Linked DNA regions of Dyadobacter chenhuakuii. The protein of the gene in region 1 interacts with the protein of each later gene in a pairwise test. Links are inferred from orthologs where the notes say so. Each region holds a gene or a part of one and is shown on either strand. Other genes may lie near its edges. The genes, in order: NFI80_RS21120 and topA.

What was found.
Region 2: the proteins of NFI80_RS21120 (region 1) and topA interact in binary tests that used the Escherichia coli proteins (3 or more experiments, as listed by UniProt). The link is inferred for Dyadobacter chenhuakuii from one-to-one orthologs.

Annotation. Positions count from the first base shown.
Region 1 is NZ_CP098805.1:5,046,267-5,057,584, forward strand. Bases 4,504-7,499 are described here. They hold NFI80_RS21120 (IMPACT family protein), read left to right. Parts: upstream 4,504-5,692; coding sequence 5,693-6,307; downstream 6,308-7,499. Other genes in these bases: NFI80_RS21115 (MFS transporter), read left to right, coding at 4,516-5,703; NFI80_RS21125 (hypothetical protein), read right to left, coding at 6,279-6,443; uvrA (excinuclease ABC subunit UvrA), read left to right, coding at 6,671-7,499. Outside these bases: NFI80_RS21085 (ribonucleoside-diphosphate reductase small subunit), read right to left, coding at 1-797; NFI80_RS21090 (glycosyltransferase family 2 protein), read left to right, coding at 1,004-1,888; NFI80_RS21095 (FkbM family methyltransferase), read left to right, coding at 1,983-2,813; magnesium/cobalt transporter CorA, read right to left, coding at 2,810-3,754; NFI80_RS21105 (DUF6934 family protein), read left to right, coding at 3,849-4,289; NFI80_RS21110 (hypothetical protein), read left to right, coding at 4,294-4,464; more of uvrA, read left to right, coding at 7,500-9,523; NFI80_RS21135 (LytR/AlgR family response regulator transcription factor), read right to left, coding at 9,533-10,267; NFI80_RS21140 (sensor histidine kinase), read right to left, coding at 10,264-11,318.
Region 2 is NZ_CP098805.1:1,168,710-1,180,084, reverse strand. Bases 2,897-5,949 are described here. They hold topA (type I DNA topoisomerase), read left to right. Parts: upstream 2,897-3,218; coding sequence 3,219-5,681; downstream 5,682-5,949. Other genes in these bases: NFI80_RS04870 (SIR2 family NAD-dependent protein deacylase), read left to right, coding at 5,716-5,949. Outside these bases: NFI80_RS04885 (aconitate hydratase), read right to left, coding at 1-53; NFI80_RS04880 (bifunctional aconitate hydratase 2/2-methylisocitrate dehydratase), read right to left, coding at 111-2,882; more of NFI80_RS04870, read left to right, coding at 5,950-6,402; NFI80_RS04865 (bifunctional 5,10-methylenetetrahydrofolate dehydrogenase/5,10-methenyltetrahydrofolate cyclohydrolase), read left to right, coding at 6,402-7,283; NFI80_RS04860 (helix-turn-helix transcriptional regulator), read left to right, coding at 7,301-8,320; NFI80_RS04855 (hypothetical protein), read right to left, coding at 8,336-9,109; NFI80_RS04850 (AMP-binding protein), read right to left, coding at 9,102-10,187; menB (1,4-dihydroxy-2-naphthoyl-CoA synthase), read left to right, coding at 10,301-11,125; NFI80_RS04840 (EVE domain-containing protein), read left to right, coding at 11,180-11,375. UniProt on the Escherichia coli protein: Releases the supercoiling and torsional tension of DNA, which is introduced during the DNA replication and transcription, by transiently cleaving and rejoining one strand of the DNA duplex.

The DNA.
Region 1 (11,318 bases):
GCAATGTATTCAATATATTGATTCATCAGGTCTGCATTCATGCCAATCAAGGACACTGGTAATGCTTCACTTACAAATTCTTTTTCAATCGTAACCGCATCCATCATAATTTCAATCACGCGTTCTTGCGGTAACTGGTTCACAATGTGCCTTGTATAAAGCAAACATGCGAATTCACAATGCAAGCCTTCATCGCGGGAAATCAGCTCGTTCGAGAATGAAAGTCCGGGCATCAAGCCGCGTTTTTTGAGCCAGAAAATGGAGCAGAATGATCCTGAAAAGAAAATTCCTTCCACAGCTGCGAATGCAATGATGCGTTCTGCAAACACCGGGCTGTTGATCCATTTCAATGCCCATTCCGCTTTTTTCTGCACGCAGGGAATCGTGTCAATGGCACGGAGCAAATGGTCTTTTTCAGACGGATCTTTAATGTATGTATCGATCAGCAACGAATAAGTTTCGGAGTGGATGTTCTCCATCGCGATCTGGAAACCGTAAAAGCACTTCGCTTCTGCATATTGTACTTCGCTCAGAAAGTTGACCGCCAGATTCTCATTCACTATCCCGTCCGACGCCGCAAAAAATGCAAGCACGTGCGAGATAAAATGCCTTTCACCGTCGTTCAGGTTCTCCCAGTCTTTCATATCCTGAGAAAGATCGATCTCCTCAGCCGTCCAGAAAGACGCTTCATGACGTTTGTACATTTCCCAGATATCGGAATGTTTGATCGGAAATAGCACAAACCGCAAAGGATCTTCAACTAACAGGGGCTCCTGCCTGGTAAGTTCTTGTGACATAAGTATTTAAAAATTTTAACGGGGACCAGATGTATAATTTATTGATTAGCCCGGGCCAGATTTGCCGGACTGGAGAAAACAAATCTACACGCTTTGCCCCGGAAATTCAAGGAGAATCTGATCAAATTGAATTCTTATCGGGGGAATATTCTTAGGACGAATAAGCTAACTTTGTCGCGCTCACATTACTTTAAATTTCGCTTACATTGAAGATTTCCGGCTTTACAATTATCAGGAATGCGATTATAAATGATTACCCGATTGTGGAGGCGATCACGTCCATTTTGCCCGTTGTGGATGAAATGCTGGTGAGTGTGGGGCATAGCGATGATGACACATTGGGGCTGATCCGGTCCATTGCTTCGGACAAAATCAGGATCGTGGAATCGGAGTGGGATATGTCTCTGCGGGAAGGCGGGAAAGTGCTTGCGGTGGAAACGGATAAGGCGCTGAAACAGATTTCGCCCGATGCTGATTGGGCGTTTTACATTCAGGGCGACGAGGCGGTTCATGAAAAATATCACCAAGCAATCATTGATTCTTGCACGCGGCACTTAACTGATGAACGCGTTGAAGGTTTGGTTTTCGATTACGTCCATTTTTACGGCACTTACGATTACATTGGCGACAGCAGAAAATGGTATCGCCGCGAAATCCGCATTATCAGGAATGAAAAAAGTCCAAAAGGTTTGCCGATTTCAGCTTATCGCGATGCGCAGGGTTTCAGAAGAGGAAATCAGAAATTGAATGTGATGCATTCCGGCGCGGCGGTTTATCATTACGGTTGGGTGAAAAGTCCGGCGCAGATGAAAACCAAGATGAAAAATGTAAGCCGTTTTTGGAATGAAGGCGAGGCTTGGGAAAAGATCCTGGAATCGGACGATGTGTTCAATTATGAAGAATTTGATTCATTAAAACGCTTTGAAGAAACGCATCCCACAGTAATGCAAGAACGCATTGCACGGCAAAACTGGAAAGTCGATCTCGACACATCCAAGAAGCGATTCAAACTGAAAGATGCGCTTCTTTACTGGTATGAAAAGGGGACGGGTAAGCGGCTCTTCGAGTTCAGAAATTACCGGTTATTGTGATATTAGGGCACAAATGAGTGTGAAACGATAACATATTTTAGCGTTTAAATCCTTAATATTGTAGTTTCAGAAAACTCACGAAATTCCTCGTTACATGTTTGAGTATTTTAAAAATTCTCTCGCCAGAAAGAAAGCACGTCGCCAATTTCAGGAATATCCTCACAAAACGGACACATTTGTGTTGGCTGAGGAAGGTGAAATTTCATTTGCAAACTGGAAAAACCCGTTGGTAAACCCAAAGGTGATAACGCAGGAAGAAGTCAATTTTTTCAAGAAATTTATTCCAAAAGGAAGCCTCTGCATCGACATTGGAACAAACATTGGTGACACAACTGTGCCAATGGCGCTCGCAACAGGCAAAACGGGAACAACCATCGGTTTTGATCCGAACCCGCACGTTTTCAAGATTTTAGAAAAAAACGTAGCGCTTAATGTTGATAAAACAAACATTATCCCGCTGCCATATGCGATAACCAAAGAAGACGGTGAATTTTTTTACAGTTCTTCGGAAGCATCATTTGGTAATGGTGGAATTTCAAACGAAATCGTTGAGGATCAAGGCGCATTTCAACTTCCTGAGAAAATCAAAGGAATTAACCTTGAAAAGTTTCTTAAAACCAATTATGCTTCTTTATTAAATAAACTTTCCTTCATTAAGGTGGACGTGGAAGGTGCTGATATGGAAGTAATTAGATCAATCAGTAATCTAATCAGACAATTTAAGCCCGTGCTGGTTGCAGAATGTTTCCCAAAAGCAACCACCGAAGAACGTGCCGAATTGTATCACATTGTCTCTGAATTTGGCTACACATTACATTACTTTTCCGACTTCGACGAGAACGCGAAAATTATCAAAATCGAAGGTCCTCGTGATATGAATAAGTGGAAAACGTTCAACTTCTACGCCGTTCCGAACGAAGCTTAAATCCAGCGTTTTCGGCGGAAAAACCAAAGTACAACGGCTGAGGAAAAGACCATTAAAAAGAGCGAGCCCCAAAAGCCCCAGGGTTCGGAGGTGCTGGGAATATGATTGTAATTCATTCCAAAAATTCCTGCGATCAGCGTTGGCGGCATGAAAATGATCGTTACCACAGTGAAAATCTTGATCACCTGGCTTTGCTCAATGTTGATCAAACCCATAAATGTATTTTGCAGATATTCAAGGCGTTCGAAGTTGAAAGTCGTGTATTCGAGCAGTGAACTAACGTCTTTCAGGATGATACGCAAATGTTCCTTCCTGTCTTCGGGGAAATACTGACTTCTCAAAATTCCGGATAGCACGCGTTGCTTGTCGATGCTCGTTTCGCGGAGCATCATGGTCGTTTCCTGCAAACCACTAATGCGGATCAGGACTTCCTGACGGGCTTTTTGTTCGTGTGTAAGGTCTTTACTAATGGCAGAAATATCACGCGAAATGCCTTCCAGCGAATCTGCATCGGCTTCAATACGCGTTTCCAACAGCAGCAACATGAAATCCACACCGCTCTGAATGCTTTCCGTGCTTACTTTCATTTTCTTGACCGTATCGGCGAAGGTTTTTGAGTCGCCGCGGCGGTAAGTGAAGAGCACATTTTGATATAAAATAAAAGAGACCGGATACATTTCATATCCATTCCGATCGATTCTTAAGAAGTTAGAATTGGCGTTAATCGTGTCATTTTGTTCAAAAAACCGCGAACTGCTTTCAATTTCAACAATTTCCTGGGGCGTCTGGAAGCTGATATTGCATTTATTCTCGACCCATTCCTCTTCCTCCGCACTCGGCGACTGCAAATCAACCCAAACCAAATTCTTAACTTTCCCAAGCTCGCGAATATCATTCTCGCGCTTAATTAACCGACCTTCTTTATAAAATATGCGTACCATTTTTTAAAGTTGGGAAAAAACCAGGAACCACCAAAAAGCGATTTTAGAAATTGCTGATTTAACTTACCTTGCAGTCTGATTTAATCACATACTATTGAAACATAATTATTACCCCTACCTGGCTTCGGAGGATTATCTGTCTTTCACTTTTAGCAGTATATCTCAAAAGCGTATCGTTCGTAAAAAGGCTGAATTTTTATTGATTTCCGAAGACGTATGCAATTTCGCTTTTGGCGATTTGACTGAGAACAATGAGATTGATGATCGTGCAGTGACTGACAATAAAGATACAAATATGGTTTTAGCTACGGTTATTCGAATTCTGCTTGAATTCCTTGACATTCATAAAAATAAAGCTGTATACTTTCAGGGAAGCACTCCATCGCGAACAAGGATGTATCAAATCATTTTAAGAAAGGAAAAGCCGAATTGGGAGACCAGGTTAATTGTTTACGGCATATTTAATGGTGAGATAATGCCCTATGAAACAGATTTTAAGTTTGATGCGTTTATAGTAAAACAAAAAGATGCCTAGTATTATGGAAACAAAGAAAAACCGCTTAATTGATGGCCCCAAGGCGACAATAGATCCAAATTTGAAGAGTGGAATGCACAACGATTCACCTTTCATCAAACGGAAGATGGAACAGGCTAGAAAGACCCTTGCTGGCGTAGACCTGAGCATCCTCGGGATCAAGGACAAGTTTTAAGTACTTACCAAACGTTCCTCATTTTTTAGATCAAATGCGTACTTTTGTGTAATGCAAAGTACAAGTTCCCCAAGTATCTTCACAACGCAATTCTGGTTACTTGGCCTTAGTTCGTTTCTTTTTTCTTCCAGCTTCAACATGCTCATTCCCGAGCTTCCGGGATATCTTTCCGAGATGGGCGGTGCCGAATATAAGGGCGCAATCATTGGTTTATTCACATTAACAGCCGGACTTTCCCGTCCATTCAGTGGTCGTCTGACCGATCGCATTGGCCGCGTTCCGGTCATGGCATTCGGCTCCATTGTCTGCTTTGTTTGCGGATTTTTGTATCCAATATTCACAACCGTAATGCCTTTCCTGCTTCTCAGGCTGGTTCATGGCTTTTCAACTGGCTTCAAACCAACCGGAACTTCGGCTTACGTTGCGGACATTGTTCCTGCCGACAGGCGCGGGGAAGCTATGGGCGTGCATGGGATGTGTATGGGCGTGGGTTCTGCGTTCGGTCCTGCGGTGGGAAGCATGATTAGTGAAGCTTTTTCGCTGAATGCATTGTTTTACACATCTTCGTTATTCGCATTTCTGTCCATTGCGATATTGCTGAATATGAAAGAGACGCTTGTCAAAAAAGAGCGTCTTTCCTGGAATGCTTTTCAAATTACTAGAAGGGATATTTTTGAGCCTGCTGTTTTCAGCCCTGCACTGGTTACATTCCTTTGCTATTTCGGTTATGGCGCTGTGGCGACGGTTACGCCGGATTTTAGCGGCTATCTGGGATTGCAAAACCGCGGCTTTTATTTTATGTTTTTTACGATTTTCTCGATCTTAATCAGGCTTTTTGCCGGAAAGATTTCGGATAGGCATGGCCGGATTCCCGTGACCATTGCCGGTTGCATTGTGCTTATTATCGCAATGATCATAACAGGTTATGCTGATTCCGTCCCAATGTTTTTTGCCGGGGCTGCATTTTTTGGCATGTCGATGGGCATTCTGTCGCCTGTGCTTTCTGCGTGGACAGTGGATTTGAGCCAGGATGATAACCGCGGACGATCCATTGCTACAATGTTCATTTCTTTGGAAGCTGGGATTGGCTTAGGCGCATTTTTATCGGCTGAACTATTTGCAAATCAGCGTGGGAATTTGCCGCTGGTTTTCTTTGTCATGGCCGGCTTTGCCTTGGCCGCATTAATTTACACGGTCTTGATTTATCAATTCAAAAAACGCCGCGCCCGTGTTATTTGACGATAGTTACCAAACCGTCACCGGGCCAGCGGAAGGTTTTTTCAAAGATAAAGGCAGCAAATTTCTGGCTTACAGTTTTCCAATAGAAGGCGAAACGGATGCAAAAGCACATCTGGCAACATTGCGGGAGCTGCATCCCAAAGCCGTGCATCATTGCTACGCCTACCGGTTGGGCGCGGACCGCATGAGTTATAGAATGAGCGATGATGGCGAACCATCAGGAACTGCGGGCCGGCCGATCCTTAATACATTGTATTCCAGGAATGTTACGAATGTGCTGGTGGTTGTGGTGCGTTATTTTGGAGGGACATTGCTGGGTGTTCCGGGGTTGATTAATGCTTATAAACTGGCGACTGAGGATGCTTTAAGCCAGTCGGAAATTGTTACGAAGCATTTCTATAATTTATACCAGCTCAACTTTTCCTATCCGCAAATGAATGATGTTATGCGGATTGTGAAGGAAATGGAACTGCCTGTGAGGGAGCAGGTTTTTGAAATGGAATGTCGGTTAGTCGCGGAAGTTCGTGTGGCTAGCACGGAAAGATTTATTGCTCGCTGTGAGCAGGTTGAGGGACTTACTCATTCTCTTTTAACATCCGGATGAAGTCGTCTTCGTAATCTTTAATCGCTTTCAGCAGCTCTTTCAACTCCTGTTCTTCCGGCGAGCCTTTTTTCGCACCAAAGATTTCATCTGCCCGTTCCGAGGCTTTTTCGTATTCGCTTTCGTTGTTGATTTTCATCACTTTATTATTTGAATGAAGTTTGTACGCTGGTTAATGCATCAAATTTTTGCTAAAATAATAAAGAACACGCAGGGGACATTACTTATTATCTATTTTAGCAGTCGGTGATTTGCAGAGCGCATGTAAGCCGGAATGTTGTGAGCAAACTTTGCAACTCTGAGCCGATTTTTTGGGTTATCCAATAACCAGTTTTACTGAACTTTATCGCAAACGGAAATATCATTTTGGAACATTTGAATGCAACTGAGCTCGAAGGCCAGGATTTAATTGAAGTAGAAGGCGCACGCGAGCATAATTTAAAGAATATTGACGTCAACATCCCGCGAAACAAGCTTGTAGTGGTTACAGGCATCAGTGGAAGCGGGAAATCTTCATTGGCTTTTGATACGATTTATGCGGAGGGACAGCGCCGATATATGGAGAGTTTTTCTTCTTACGCGCGCGGTTTTATTGGTGAAATGGAGCGGCCGGATGTAGATAAGATCAGCGGTCTGTCGCCCGTAATCAGCATTGAGCAAAAAACCACTTCCCGTAACCCGCGATCAACGGTAGGGACGGTTACAGAAATCTATGACTTCCTGAGATTGCTTTACGCACGTGCGGGCGAGGCGTTTTCCTATGTTACGGGTCGGAAAATGGTCAAGCAATCGCAGGATCAGATCATTAATCAGTTATTTACACAGTTTTTAGGCAAAAAAATTAGCCTGCTTGCTCCTGCGGTAAAGGGCCGCAAGGGGCATTATAGAGAGCTGTTTGTTCAAATTGCGAGGCTGGGGTATAATAAGGTTCGGGTGGATGGTGAAGTGCAGGAAATTGCGCCGAAAATGCAGCTGGACCGCTATAAAGTCCATGACATTGAGATTGTTATTGACCGAGTTGTTCCTAAAAAAGAATCCGAAGATCCGCAATCGCGTTATCGATTGAGCCGGTCTGTGGCGACGGCGATTAAGCAGGGAAAAGGAGCATTGATGGTTTTGGACGAAAAAGGAGAAACTTTCTATTTTTCCCAAAACCTGATGGACCCGGAATCGGGCATAAGTTATGATGATCCTGCGCCTAATGCGTTCTCTTTCAACTCTCCTTACGGCTGGTGTCCCACTTGCCAGGGTTTGGGAATGATCGAGGAAATCACGGAAGAGTCCATAATGCCGGATAAATCGCTGAGCATTACAAAAGGTGGCATTGCGCCGATGGGCGAATATCGGGAAGCATGGATATTCAAGCAATTGGAGGTTTTGCTAAAACCGTTTAAAGTGACATTGGCAACGCCTTTGGAAAAATTTCCTGAGGAAGCGATGAAACTCGTGCTTTACGGAAGTGAAGACGCGGTGCCTGTTCCATCAAAAAAATACCCGGGAACAGAATGGGAAACCAAGTTTGACGGCATTATCAACTTTCTGAAACGCCAGCAGGAAAGCGGAAACGATAAAATACAGGATTGGTTGAAGGATTTTATGACTGTTCAGACTTGCCCTGAATGTAATGGCAAACGTTTGAGAAAGGAATCTTTGCATTTTCGGGTGGATGGTAAAGACATTGCAGAACTTGCCGATAGTGATATTCGGGTGTTGGCAGAATGGCTGGTAGGTTTGGAAGACAGATTGGAGGAAAAGCAACGCGTTATTGGTCACGAAGTTTTAAAGGAAATCAGGAAAAGAGTCGGTTTCCTGCTCGATGTGGGACTTGACTATCTGACATTGAATCGTGCATTAAGGACACTTTCTGGTGGAGAAGCGCAACGGATCAGGCTTGCAACGCAGATAGGAACGCAGCTGACGGGGGTGCTTTACATTATGGACGAGCCTAGCATTGGCTTGCATCAGCGTGATAATGTGCGGCTTATCAATTCTTTGAAGAGTTTGCGTGATCTTGGAAACACGGTTTTGGTTGTGGAGCACGATAAGGATATGATGCTGGCTTCTGATTACATTTTGGACATTGGACCTGGTGCTGGACGTCATGGCGGCAATGTTGTGGGAGCCGGAACGCCGGAAGTTTTTCTTCAAAATGGCTCGCTAACCGCAGAATATCTGAGTGGCAGAACTGCGATTGACGTTCCCAAAAAACGCCGGAAAGGAAGTGGCAAAACGATATCCATCAAAGGCTGCACAGGACATAATTTAAAAAATGTAAACATGTCGTTTCCGCTGGGAACGATGGTCTGTGTGACGGGTGTGAGTGGAAGCGGGAAGTCGTCGCTGATTCACGAAACGCTGTTTCCATTGCTAAATCAATTCTTTTATAAATCAAGAAGAGAGCCGCTGCCGTACAAGTCGGTGGAAGGGTTGGAAAATATTGACAAGGTAATTGAAGTGGATCAATCGCCGATCGGACGTACGCCGCGTTCTAACCCAGCGACTTATACGAATTTATTTACAGACATTCGGACGCTTTTTGCTGAATTGCCCGAAGCGAAAATCCGTGGTTATAAGCCGGGGCGTTTCTCGTTTAATGTGAAAGGCGGGCGTTGCGAAGATTGCGAAGGAGCTGGAATGAAGAAAATAGAAATGGATTTCCTTCCTGATGTGCATATCAATTGTGAAACTTGTAAAGGAAAGCGCTTCAATCGGGAAACATTGGAAGTGCGTTTCAAAGGAAAGTCCGTCGCTGACATTCTGGACATGACTGTGGAATCCGCATTGGAATTCTTTGAAAATCAACCTAGGATTTTGCGTAAAGTGCAGACATTGAATGATGTTGGCTTGGGTTACATTACATTGGGCCAGCACGCAACGACATTGTCCGGCGGAGAAGCGCAGCGGGTGAAACTTTCGGAAGAGCTATCAAAACGCGACACCGGAAAAACGCTTTACATTCTCGATGAACCGACAACCGGTTTGCATTTCCAGGATATCAGACATTTGCTGAATGTGTTGAACAAACTGGTTGAAAAAGGAAATACAGTGCTCATCATCGAGCATAACCTCGACGTTATCAAAGTAGCGGATCACGTCATTGACGTTGGCCCCGAAGGTGGCGCGAAAGGCGGACGCATTATTGCAGAAGGAACACCCGAAAAAGTGTCGAAGGTGAAGGGAAGTTACACCGGACATTTCTTGAAGGAAGAGCTGAAATAAGCCTTCCTTCTACATCCATTTGCTCAAAAACTGATTAAAACCATCCTTATGCTGATCGCTGACGGGAATTGTCATGCTGCCGATTTGGATGGTATTTTTTGTTACAGCGCTGATTTTATCCAGATTTACAATAAATGAGCGGTGTACACGCATGAATTTCGAAACCGGAAGTTTTTCTTCCAATGCTTTCAGGCTGGTGAGTGAAAGGATCGGCTTTGGATCCGATTTTAAATGAACCTTCACATAATCCTTCAAACCTTCCATATAAAGAATGTCCTCATAAGCAATCCTAACCAGCTGATATTCAACTTTAAGGAACAAATATCCATCTTTCGGATCCGGAGCGCTTGCAGAGGAAGCCTTGTTTAGCAATTCGCTGTAAGCCTGCGCTTTGGAAGCGGCTCGCAGGAATTCTTCGTAATTAAAGGGTTTTAGGAGATAGTCAAGTGCGTCTACGCGGAAGCCATCCAGCGCATATTGATTGAATGCAGTTGTAAAAATGATCCTTGGGGCACGGCTGTCGGCTTTGTCAATGACACGGGCCAGCTCAATGCCTGTCAGATCAGGCATTTGAATGTCCAGAAAAATGACATCAATGTGCTTGGAATGAATAGCTTGAAGCGCTTCCACAGCGCTGGAAAATCGACCGGCAAGTGCCAGGAAAGGGGTTTTTTCTATAAATGAACAAACAAGTCCGAGTGCTAATGGCTCGTCATCGACTGCTATGCATTGGAGTACACTCATGCAGTTTCTAATTCCAAATGAACTTCAAATTCTTTTTCTTCCTTATTCTCAGTCACTTCCAGCTGATATTTTCCGGGATATAAAAGGTCAAGCCGGCGTTGCGTGTTGACAAGCCCTATGCCGTTACTTTCATCCAAAATGGCCCTTTTGTCGGTAAATAAAGTGTTTTTAACCTCAACAAATATCTTATGCTTGTCCTGCCGGATCTGAATGTCGATCCTGCTCGGCTGCACCGCGCTTACGCCGTGTTTAAATGCATTTTCAATAAACGGTAAAAAAAGCATTGGAGCAATAGACACGTCATGCATCGGGCTCGGCGGATCTAAATGAACGGTCACTTTATCGGTCAATCGCAGCTGCATTAATTGGATGTAATCCTGTGCAAAAGCGATTTCCTGGCTTAGTAACACCGTTCCGTGCTGCGTCTCGTAAAGGACATAGCGCATCATGCGGGAAAGTTTGTGCAAAGCTTCTCTTGCTGCTTCTACATCAATGACCGTTAGTGCATATATGTTATTTAATGTATTGAAAAAGAAATGCGGATTGATCTGCGCTTTCAAAAACGAAAGCTCAGAATTGATTTTTTCCTTTTCCAGATTTTCCCTGTATTGCTTATCGCGCTGCACGTCTTTCACCGCAGCGACGCTCGTGCTAATGCCTATAATAAGCAACGCCGTCATGAGCGAGAAATAATCCAGTCTGTCCTGAGGTTTCTTATCACCGTTTGCTTCGCGGGCTGTTTTGAATGCCCTGTCCATTTGTTCGCCGTGATTAATAGCGATTTTTACCTGCTCAATGATGACAGCCAACGCGATCACAGACACCAGATTCAGCAATATAAAGCGACTATAACTGTTCCGGGCGAGGAATTTGGGAAACCAGAAATAATAGTTCAGATAAAAAATCCCGATCAGTAAGGTGAACAAAACGGCTTGCTTGACCCAGAATGTAACCGGAAACTGGATCTGCCAGCTCAGCGGTTGCCACATGAGAAACAGGGCCAGAAAGGTCCATCCCAAAAGATGCAGAAAAAATGGAGGATATTTTCGTG
Region 2 (11,375 bases), 3.9 Mb from region 1 along the record:
CTTTCCTGCATACGGGCATAAACGCCCTTAATCATGTCTAAGTCAAAAGCCATAGTAATTATTATTTATGCTAATACATTCACACGCGTCAACAACTGTGCCAGTATCGATTATCTCGCCAATTGTTTAACTGGCGGTGCAAACTTCGTCAGGTCAATGCCAACCACTGCCGCTTTGTATTCCTCAATGTTCGGAATGCGTCCGAGGATTGCGGACAAAACGACCACCGGCGTAGATGCCAGCAATGACTCTCCTTTTTTACGATCCGAATCTTCAACAACCCTTCCCTGGAAAAGACGGGTAGAAGTAGCCAGAACTGTATCGCCTTTGGCGGCTTTTTCCTGGTTACCCATGCAAAGGTTGCAGCCCGGACGTTCCAGATACATCATGTTTTCATATTCCGTACGCGCCGCTACTTTCGGAGCGTTATCGTCGAATTCAAAGCCTGAGTATTTTTGCAAAACATCCCAGTCACCTTCTTTTTTCAGCTCTTCTATAATATTGTAAGTCGGCGCGGCCACAACCAGCGGAGCGAAGAATTCAACTTTGCCTTTTTGTTCTTCCAGATTACGGAGCATTTGAGAAACGATTTTCAAATCCCCTTTATGAACCATACAAGAGCCTACGAAACCAAGATCAACTTTTTTGTCCTCTCCATAAAAAGAAAGCGGACGGATTGTATCGTGGGTGTAACGCTTTGAAACCTCTTTATTATTTACATCCGGATCGGCAATCATCGGTTCAACGATCGCGTCGAGATCAATGACAACTTCTGCATAATATTTAGCATTTGCATCAGGAACCAAAGCAGGTTTTTCACCGGATTTGATTTCAGCAATGCGCTTATCTGCTTTGTTGATCAGTCCCTGAAGAACCTGCTTGTGGTTCTCCATGCCCTTATCAATCATAATCTGGATCCTGTTTTTAGCAATTTCCAGGGATTCGATCAACGTGTCATCTTCTGAAATACAAATGGAAGCTTTCGCCTTCATTTCCGCAGTCCAGTCGGTAAATGTAAATGCCTGGTCGGCGGGTAATGTTCCCAGATGCACTTCAATGATGCGGCCCTGGAAAACGTTTTCGCCGCCAAATTGCTGCAACATTTGCGCCTGTGTGGCGTGAACGACATCACGGAAATCCATGTGCCCTTTCATGTCACCTTTAAATGTTACCTTAACGGATTCGGGAATTGGCATGGAAACTTCACCGGTTGCAAGTGCAATGGCAACAGTTCCCGAGTCAGCACCAAAAGCAACGCCTTTGGACATTCTTGTATGTGAGTCGCCACCGATGATGATTGCCCATTCGTCAATAGTAATGTCGTTAAGGACTTTGTGGATCACATCGGTCATCGAGTGATATTCGCCCTTCGGGTCACGCGCTGTGATGAGGCCGAAATCATTCATAAACTTCATCAGTTTCGGAATGTTAGCCTGCGCTTTTTTATCCCAAACCGATGCGGTGTGGCAACCAGATTGATAAGCCCCGTCCACAATCGGCGAAATGGTTGTCGCAGCCATTGATTCCAGTTCCTGAGCGGTCATTAAACCCGTCGTATCTTGCGAACCGACAATGTTAACCTCAACACGAACATCAGAACCGGCGTGCAAAACTTTACCCGGCGTTGTCCCAACTGCATTTCTGTTGAAGATCTTTTCAACCGCAGTAAGGCCCTGGCCTTCATTTGAAATTTCTTTGGAAGGTGCGAAAACAAGCGTAGGTTCGATGCCTAAGATCTTTGCCGCGACCGTTTGTATTTTTTTACCAAAAACAATGGCATAGGAGCCGCCTGCTCTGATAAATTCCTTTTTCTGTGGCGTAAGCGCTTTGGAAATGTCAATCAGTTCCTTGTCGCCGTTGTACAGTTTTTTTGTTTTTGTATTAATGGTCAAAACAGTGCCCGTAGCAACTGAATAAACCTCTTCCAAAACAGGATCTCCGCTTTCGTTACGAACAACGTTTCCGTTCTCGTCCACTTTCTTAACCCAGTTTTTCAAATCTATTCCAATTCCCCCTGTAACATCAACAGTGGTTAGGAAAATGGGAGAAATGCCATTGGTTCCGCCCACAATAGGCGCAATGTTAACGTAAGGGATATACGGACTCGCCTGCTTGCCGGTCCAAAGCGCCACATTATTCACACCGGACATGCGCGAAGAGCCCACGCCCATCGTGCCTTTCTCAGCAATCAACATCACGCTTTTGTCAGGATGCTCTTCCTGTAATGCTTTGATTTGCTTCTGGGCAGTCGTTGTGATCATACATTGACCATGCAATTCGCGGTCAGAGCGCGAGTGCGCCTGATTACCCGGAGAGAGTAAATCGGTTGAGATATCCCCCTCTCCGGCAATGAATGTTACGATCTTAATTTCTTCCGGTATTTCAGGCAGCAATGTGAAGAAGTCCCCGCGGGCATAACTTTCAAGGATTTCCCGGGCGATTTCGTTGCCGCTTTTAAATGCTTCTTTCAGACGGTCTGTGTCTGCATCATATAAGTAAACCTGCGTTTTAAGCACCGCAGCCGCTTGTTTAGCAATCGAATAATTTTCGCCCAATGCAAGATCCAGCAATACGCCAATGGAAGGACCGCCCTTCATGTGCGACAGCAGTTCAAATGCAAAAGCGGGTGATATTTCTGAAACGATGGATTCGCCAAGAATGATTTCTTTGAGGAACCTGGCTTTCGCACCGGCAGCGCTTGTTGTTCCTGGTAATGTGTTGTAGATAAAAAACTTGAGAGAATCTTCGCGATACTCGTTTTCCGTATCCTTTATCTGTGCGATAATTTCTCCCAGCAACTCGGCGCCGTCTATTGGCTTAGGATGAAGTCCCTGGGCTGCTCTTTCTTCAATTTCCTTGATGTAATCCTTATAAATGTTCATAGTGAAAAATACAATATACGCCTCAATTAGGTGGAAGATTTTTGATCATTAAAACACGCGAAAGTACGAATTTACGGCATAAGCTGAGGCTTGCCTGCCGCTTTTCACTACTATTTAGCATCATTATATACTAAGGACGCATTTAAATAACCTCGCCCTTAAAGTTTTTGTTCTTACAGCCGGGATATTTGGGAAATTATTTCAAATACGCCCAACAGGGACTGCCGCATTATCGGCGATTTTAGATTACCTTTTCAGCAGCGCTTTGATTTTTTGCAGGATTGTACCCTATATTTGGACATTCAAAGTGCTACAAGATCCCTTAAATCCAAAGTTATGTCAAAAAATCTGGTGATCGTTGAGTCACCGGCGAAGGCCAAAACCATTGAAAGTTATTTAGGAGCAGATTTCACCGTCAAGTCAAGTTTCGGGCACGTTCGTGACCTTCCGGAGCATGATATGGGTGTGGATGTTGAGCATGGTTTCCAACCTTCTTATGAAATTTCCGCTGATAAAGTAAAGGTGATATCCGAGCTTAAAAAACTCGCCAAGGGCGCAGAAGTATGGCTCGCAACGGATGATGACCGCGAAGGAGAGGCGATTTCGTGGCACTTGAAAGAAGCCTTGGGGTTACCCGACGACACTAAAAGAATTGTGTTCAGGGAGATTACGAAAACTGCTTTACAAAATGCGATTTCCAAACCGCGTATAATAGATGTAGATCTGGTGGACGCGCAGCAGGCACGCCGGATCCTGGACAGGCTCGTAGGTTATGAGCTTTCCCCGGTGCTCTGGAAAAAAATAAGAATTGGTAAATCAAACCTTTCGGCCGGACGTGTGCAATCTGTTGCGGTCCGTATTATTGTTGAAAGGGAAAGGGAAATCGATGCGTTCAGAAGCAAAAGCAGCTTCAAAGTGACTGCGCATTTTGATCTTGGAAATGGCAAAGTCCTGAATGCAGAATTGGCGAAGAACTTTCCCCAGGAAGAAGATGCGATGAAATTTCTCGAAAAATGCATCGGCGCACAGTTCTCCATCAAAAGCCTTGAAGTTAAACCAGCCAAAAAAACACCAGCACCGCCATTCACAACTTCTACATTACAACAGGAAGCATCCCGTAAGCTGAGCTTTTCCGTAGCGCAAACCATGACCGTTGCACAACGGCTTTACGAAGCTGGTAAAATCTCCTACATGAGAACGGACTCCACGAATTTGTCGGAGGAAGCATTGGAAAAAGCCAGGGTGCAGATTACGAAGGAATACGGACAGGATTATTATAATAAAAGGATATTCAAGACCAAAAACGAGTCGGCGCAAGAAGCTCACGAAGCCATCAGGCCAACTGATTTTTCTACATTAAATGGCAGCAGCGACCGCAATGAGCAGCGCTTGTATGAGCTGATCTGGAAACGTGCCATCGCATCACAAATGTCGGATGCGCAACTGGAACGCACAACGGCAACCATTTCTATTTCAACTACTTCCGAAGAACTCGTTGCACAAGGCGAGGTGATCAAATTCGAAGGTTTCCTGAAAGTATATATGGAATCCAGCGACGATGAAGGCGATGAAGAGCAGAAAGGAATGCTGCCTCCGCTGAACATTAACCAGATCCTGAACCTGGCAGACATGAAAGCGACGGAACGCTTCACAAGAAACCCGCCCCGCTATACGGAAGCAAGTTTGGTTAAAAAGCTGGAAGAAATGGGCATCGGACGTCCATCCACATACGCACCTACAATTTCTACCATATTAAGGCGCGAATACATTGTAAAAGAAGACCGCCAGGGAACAGAACGTGATTTTAAAGAACTGACGCTGGCTAATAACCAGATCAACAGCAAGGTCAATAAAGAAATTTACGGCTCGGAAAAGGCAAAACTCTTTCCTACCAGCACCGGAATGGTCGTGAATGACTTTCTGGTAAGTCATTTTAATGACATTATTGATTACTCTTTTACGGCTAATGTTGAGAAGGATTTTGACCACATTGCCGAAGGCCAGCTCGAATGGCGCCAGATGATCAAGAACTTTTACACGCCATTTCAGAAGAAAGTAACCGAGGCAAACGAAGAAGCCATCGACCGCAGCCTCACGTCGCGCGATCTGGGCGAAGATCCTGCAACGGGCAAAAAAGTATCCGTAAGAATCGGTAAATACGGCCCTTATGTGCAGATCGGTGATGCGGAAGATGAGGAAAAACCAAAATTTGCGAGCTTGATGAAAGGTCAGCTGATGGAGAACATTACGCTGGAAGAAGCTTTTGAATTATTTAAACTGCCACGCGAAGTAGGTTTGTACGAGGAGAAAGAATTGATCGTCAACATCGGAAAATTCGGCCCATATGTAAAGCATGACGGCAAATATTATTCTCTGGCAAGAACAGACGATCCAATGGCTGTCACAGAAGACAGACTGATCGAAATTATCACTGAAAAACGCTTACAGGACAGCAACAGGACCATTAAAGAGTTCGCCGAAGATCCGGACGCGAAAGTGCTGAATGGTAAATACGGACCTTACATTGCTTTTGGAAAGAAGAATGTTAAGATTCCGAAAGGAACAGAACCGGCATCGCTTACCTACGAAGAAGTAGTGAAGCTGGCAGCAGAGACACCGGATAAGCCTGCGGGAAGATTTGGCAAGAAACCGGTGGCTAAGGCGGCTGTTGTAAAAGCACCGGCAGAGAAAAAGGTGGCGGAGAAAAAACCGGCAGCCAAAAAGCCAGCGGCGAAAAAAGCAGCAGCGAAACCGGCGGCTAAGAAGCCGGCAGCACCCAAAGCAGCGAAAAAGAGCTAATAATAAATCAGTTACACACTAGAAAATAAAGATCATGAAAAAACTTGTAGTGCTGTCCGGAGCGGGCATCAGTGCCGAAAGCGGGATCAGCACATTCCGCGACAATGGTGGATTGTGGGACAACTTCCGCATTGAGGATGTGGCCACCCCGGAAGCCTGGCAGCGTAACCAGGAACTTGTGCTGGACTTTTACAACCAGCGCAGAAAGCAGGCTGCGGACGTGAAGCCCAATGCTGCCCATTATGCGCTCGTGGAGTTGGAAAAGGATTTTGACGTAACCATCATTACCCAAAACGTCGATAACCTGCACGAGATCGCCGGTTCTTCAAACATAATCCATTTGCATGGCGAGCTTTTCAAATCCAGAAGCACGAAGAACCCTGACCTGGTTTATGAAATGTCATCCTGGGAGCTAAAAACGGGAGATCTCTGTGAACTTGGGAGCCAGCTGAGGCCGCACATTGTGTGGTTCGGCGAGGAAGTTCCGATGATGGAAATCGCGATGGATGTTACGGAACAGGCTGACATCTTTGTGGTTGTCGGCACGTCGCTGGCAGTTTATCCGGCAGCAGGACTCGTGCATTACGTCGGCGCGGACAAGCCTATTTATATTATCGATCCTGCAAAACCCGATATCAGTCTCAAACCCAACATGACATTCATTCAGGAAAAGGCGACTACGGGAATGGAAATTCTTATCAAAAATATTATCAGTCAATAATGCAGTTACTAGACGGGAAAGCGATTTCATCCCAAATTAAGTTTGAAATAAAAAACGAAGTGGAAGCGTGGGTGGCCGGTGGTGGCAAAAAGCCGCATTTGGCTGCCATACTCGTTGGTGCCAATGGCGCAAGCGAAACCTACGTAGCATCCAAGATCAGAAGCTGTGAAGAAATTGGTTTCACATCAACATTACTGAGATTCGGGCCTGAAATAAGCGAAAAAGAACTTCTGGACGCAGTGGAAGGATTAAATAACGATCCGGACGTGGACGGATTCATTGTGCAGCTTCCCCTACCCAAACATATTTCTGAAAACACCATTATGGAAGCCGTTAGTCCGGCTAAGGACGTGGATGGTTTTCATCCGGTGAACGTGGGCAAAATGTGCAAAGGCTTGCCTGCTTACATTTCGGCAACTCCGTTCGGGATATTAGAAATGCTGATTCGCGCCAAGATCGAAACCAGCGGAAAACATTGCGTAGTGATCGGCCGCAGCCAGATCGTGGGCTTGCCGATGAGCATATTAATGCAGCGTAATGAATATCCGGGCAATTGCACGGTAACCATTACACATTCAAAAACACAGAATCTGAAAGAAATCTGCCAAACCGCAGATATTTTGATCGTTGCCCTGGGCCGACCAGAATTTGTGACCGCTGATTACGTTAAAGAAGGAGCAGTAGTGATTGACGTGGGCATCACGAGAGTTGTGGACGAGACCAAGAAAAGCGGTTTTGCGATCAAGGGTGACGTTAACTTCAGTGACGTAGCGCCGAAAACGAGCTACATTACGCCCGTTCCGGGAGGCGTTGGCCTGATGACCATTTGTGGGTTGCTAACCAACACTTTCAAAGCTGCTAAGAAGGAAATTTACCAATAACCTGAAAGGCATTCATCATGAGCATCGTCAGCAATAATATAAAATATCTCAGGAGGCTTAATGGCCTGACTCAGGAGCAATTTGCAAGAAAGATCGCGATAAAACGCTCTCTGCTTGGCGCTTACGAAGAGGCCCGTGCCAATCCAAACCTGACCAATTTGAAAAATATGGCGGCGGCGTTTGGCATCACAGTGGATAACCTGCTCAAAAATGACCTCAGGAAATTAAGGGAAACGCCGGATATGTCCTTGCCCATGAATGCCGGTCGGCCTATGACGGTTTCGCATTCGGGCAATGCGCCTGTTCCTTCGCAGATCCGCATTCCGGCTTTTTCGGAACCGCAGCCTTTGTCAAAAATCATTGAAAAATATCAGCAGCCTGAACCGGAGATCCGAATGGTTTCCAAGCAGGTCAATTTCAAGCCTGTAAATGGCGAGCCACAGAACCAGCCAGCTATACAAAACCCGGCAGCTAGCGCTCTTCCTGATTCACAACTGCCTGTTTTTAACAACCAATTCCAGGGCAGCCAGTTTAATGCACCAGTTGAAGAAAAAGTAGTTAACTATCCTACCATTCAATGGGTTGCAAAAAATTTACAGCAGGAATATCTTGCTAACTTTCAAAATCCGGGCTACCTGAACCAACTTCCCGTTTTTCAGCTTCCTAACCTGCCTATGGGTTATTACCGGGCCTTTGAAAGCGGTGCAGACTTTGCCTATCCAGGTTCTATCCTGGTGGGAACATTCGTGAGGAACTGGTATGATATTAAGGATGGTATGCAATACATCTTTGTCCTGCGTGGCCACGGATTCGTTTACAGGACTGCATTTAATCAGGTAAAAACTTCGGGAATGTTGCTTCTGACGTCCGATATGGCCGAGTTTGAAGAATTAGAAGTTCCTTTGCAGGATGTGCAGGAAGTTTGGGAAGTGAAGGCATTTGTAAGTTTGCAACTGCCTACACCGCAGCCTTCACTGGAAAGGGTCAGCCTGCTGGTAGATGAATTGCAGCAGGAACTGAACCAGTACAGATCTTAATAATTTGAACAGCAATTACTTGGATAAAGAATTAAACAAAGCCTCAATTTTGTCCAAATCCCGGCTTTTTGAGGTTGTTTCCAGGATCGCAACGCCCATTTGATACCAAAGTCCGTCTCCGGCAGTAATGTATTTTCCCTTTTTTGAAGGCTTTTTGTCCGAAGCATTATCAGGAACGAACTCGGCCTTATAAACCGTGTCCATAACCTTTTGCAACTGCGACCATTCCAGTTTCCGGGCCGGCGCTTTATCCTTTACCAATGTGAACGATTTTTCTGCAAATGATGCGCGCAGGTCCAGCTGCTTCTGGTTATCGCCGTCAATTTCGAGGTAAGTTAGCTCAAATGGCATCTCTCTCCCGCCCGCTTCAAAAACTGCCTGCATAAACTCCTGTAAGAAGTACGACCAGCGTTCCTTATCGACCGGATAAATAGTAACCATTTTACCATTCTCGTCGAGCTCAATTTCTACAAAATCCTCAAATTCACTTTCCTCTCTCTTTCTGATGATTTTGGAAGAAGTCATAATGTCCTGAAACTGCGCGATCCAGATCGCGGGAACATTGCCTTTCCAGGCGTAATCATCATCCGGTGAAAAACCTTCGTCCAGCAAATCGTCCTCATCCAGCTCATCGCGATCCAGATATTTAATGTCAAAATCAACCGTAAGCCGGTCCTTCGCAGCGATATCGAGTTTTAATGTATAAAAATGCGAATAAGGGGCCGGAACGACGGAGGCTGTTTGAAAACGAATGATGTAGTAACCGGGGATCTGAATATTCTTATCCATTTTGAGATGCTAAAAGTTGTTGGACCGTGCGCCGCTTGTCGACCTTGTCCGTGGTTGTTTTATTAAAATGCTGCACAAAGTAAACATGTTTCGGCGTTTCATAGGCGGAAAGGCTTTTTCTAATTTCTTCAATCATGTCCTTTGCCTGAAAAGTGTTCCCGGTTCCTTCGACGACCAGGATCAGTTTCTGCCCCAGTTTTTCATCCGAAACGAACCAGTTAAAAAATGCATTCCCGATCTTTAAATCAAAAAACACTTTGCCTACGGTCGCGTCCACTTTGTCAAGAACGATCTTAACGCCTCCCGAATTGATCACATTATCAGCCCTTCCGATCCATTTGAATGTATTTCCGGCAATCTCAACCAGATCATTAGTTTGGACAACTTCACCATTCGTAACCGGTCCGGAAATGTGCAGGCAGCCGCGATCGTCTGTGCCAAAAACAATGTTGGGCAGGAATTGGTAATCTTCTGAAAAATTTCCTCCGTTCAACCTGCGCAACGCAATGTGCGAAACCGTTTCGGTCATCCCGTAACTTTGGTAAACCGGAACGCTCAATGATTCAATTTTTCTTTGCAGCGAAACATTGACCGGCGCTCCGCCCAAAAGCACTGTTCCTAATCTGTTCACCTGATTTTCTGTCTTTGAATTTTCGAGTATAGTGCCCAGTTGCAACGGCACCAAAGCAGTGAAATCGAATGTATCAAGCCTGTTAACGTCCAGCAAAGGATTGGCGGAAGGCTCAATGACCGTCATTTCCCAATCGAGCTCCATCCCGCGGACAAGCATCATCAGGCCCGCTATATAATGTACATTCAGACAAACAAGCGCGCGCGTTCCTGAACGAAGGCCCAGCGCCTTGCCCGTCATTTGTGCACTTGCGATCAACTGGCTCCGGTGAATTTGGATCGGTTTGGGCGCCCCGGTCGATCCGGAAGTCTGTAATGTGAATGTATGCTGGCCGTTCAACCAGGATTGCATGAAATCATATGCCTCGGCAAAGTAAAAATGCTCCGGCCTTTCCTGTGTTGCAATTGCGCTTATACTTGTGTTCCAGGGCATTGGAAAGTTATTCATTTGTTTTTGAAGGAAACCCAAACAATCTGTAATTTCGCAGATTGTTGCGAACGAGTTAACGGCCGTTATAGTTAACTTTTTAACGCCAGATTATTCATTTACATTCCGAATTTATGTCAAGCTCAATCCAGTGGGAAACCATTAAAGAATACGAGGAAATCCTTTTTACGCTTCACGAAGGCATTGCAAAAATAAGCATAAATCGCCCGCATAAACACAACGCATTCACGCCGCTCACCGTTACCGAAATGATCGACGCGATGCACATTTGCCGCGAAGACACGCGTATCGACGTCATTATTCTAACCGGCGAAGGCGGAAAAGCATTCTGTTCCGGCGGCGATCAGTCCGTTCGCGGCCACGGCGGTTACATTGGCGATGACCATGTGCCGCGTTTGAATGTGCTGGATCTGCAACGCATGATCCGGTCTATTCCTAAGGCAGTTATCGCCATGGTGGCAGGTTGGGCCATAGGCGGCGGACACGTGCTGCACGTGATCTGCGACCTTTCGATTGCGGCTGAAAATGCGCGTTTCGGACAAACAGGACCAAAGGTTGGGAGTTTCGACGGCGGCTTTGGCGCGTCTTATCTTGCACGGGTTGTGGGACAGAAAAAAGCGCGCGAAATCTGGTTCCTATGCGATCAATATGATGCGCAGGAAGCATTGCAAATGGGTTTGGTAAATAAAGTTGTTCCTTTGGAAGACCTGGAAACGACAACGGTTGAATGGTGTAAGAAAATCCAGGAAAAAAGTCCATTGTCTATCCGGATGCTGAAAAGCTCGTTCAATGCGGAACTGGATGGACAAGCCGGAATTCAGGAATTGGCTGGCAATGCAACATTGCTTTATTATCTGAGCGAGGAAGCAAAAGAAGGCCAGAAATCGTTTCTCGAAAAAAGAAAGCCCGATTTCAGCAAATACCCGAAATTTCCCTGATCGCAAGATCCATCTCTGAAACCAACAAATTTGTTTAAAACCTAACTGAAATCCATGAACCATTGGCTTGTAAAAAGTGAACCGAATAAATATTCCTGGGACCATCTTGTAGCAGAAAAGGAAGGCATGTGGGACGGTGTCCGGAATTTTGCCGCACGTAACAACCTGATGGCCATGAAGAAAGGCGATCTGGTGCTTTTTTATCATAGCAACATTGGTAAGGAGGTTGTGGGTCTGGCCAAAGTTTCAA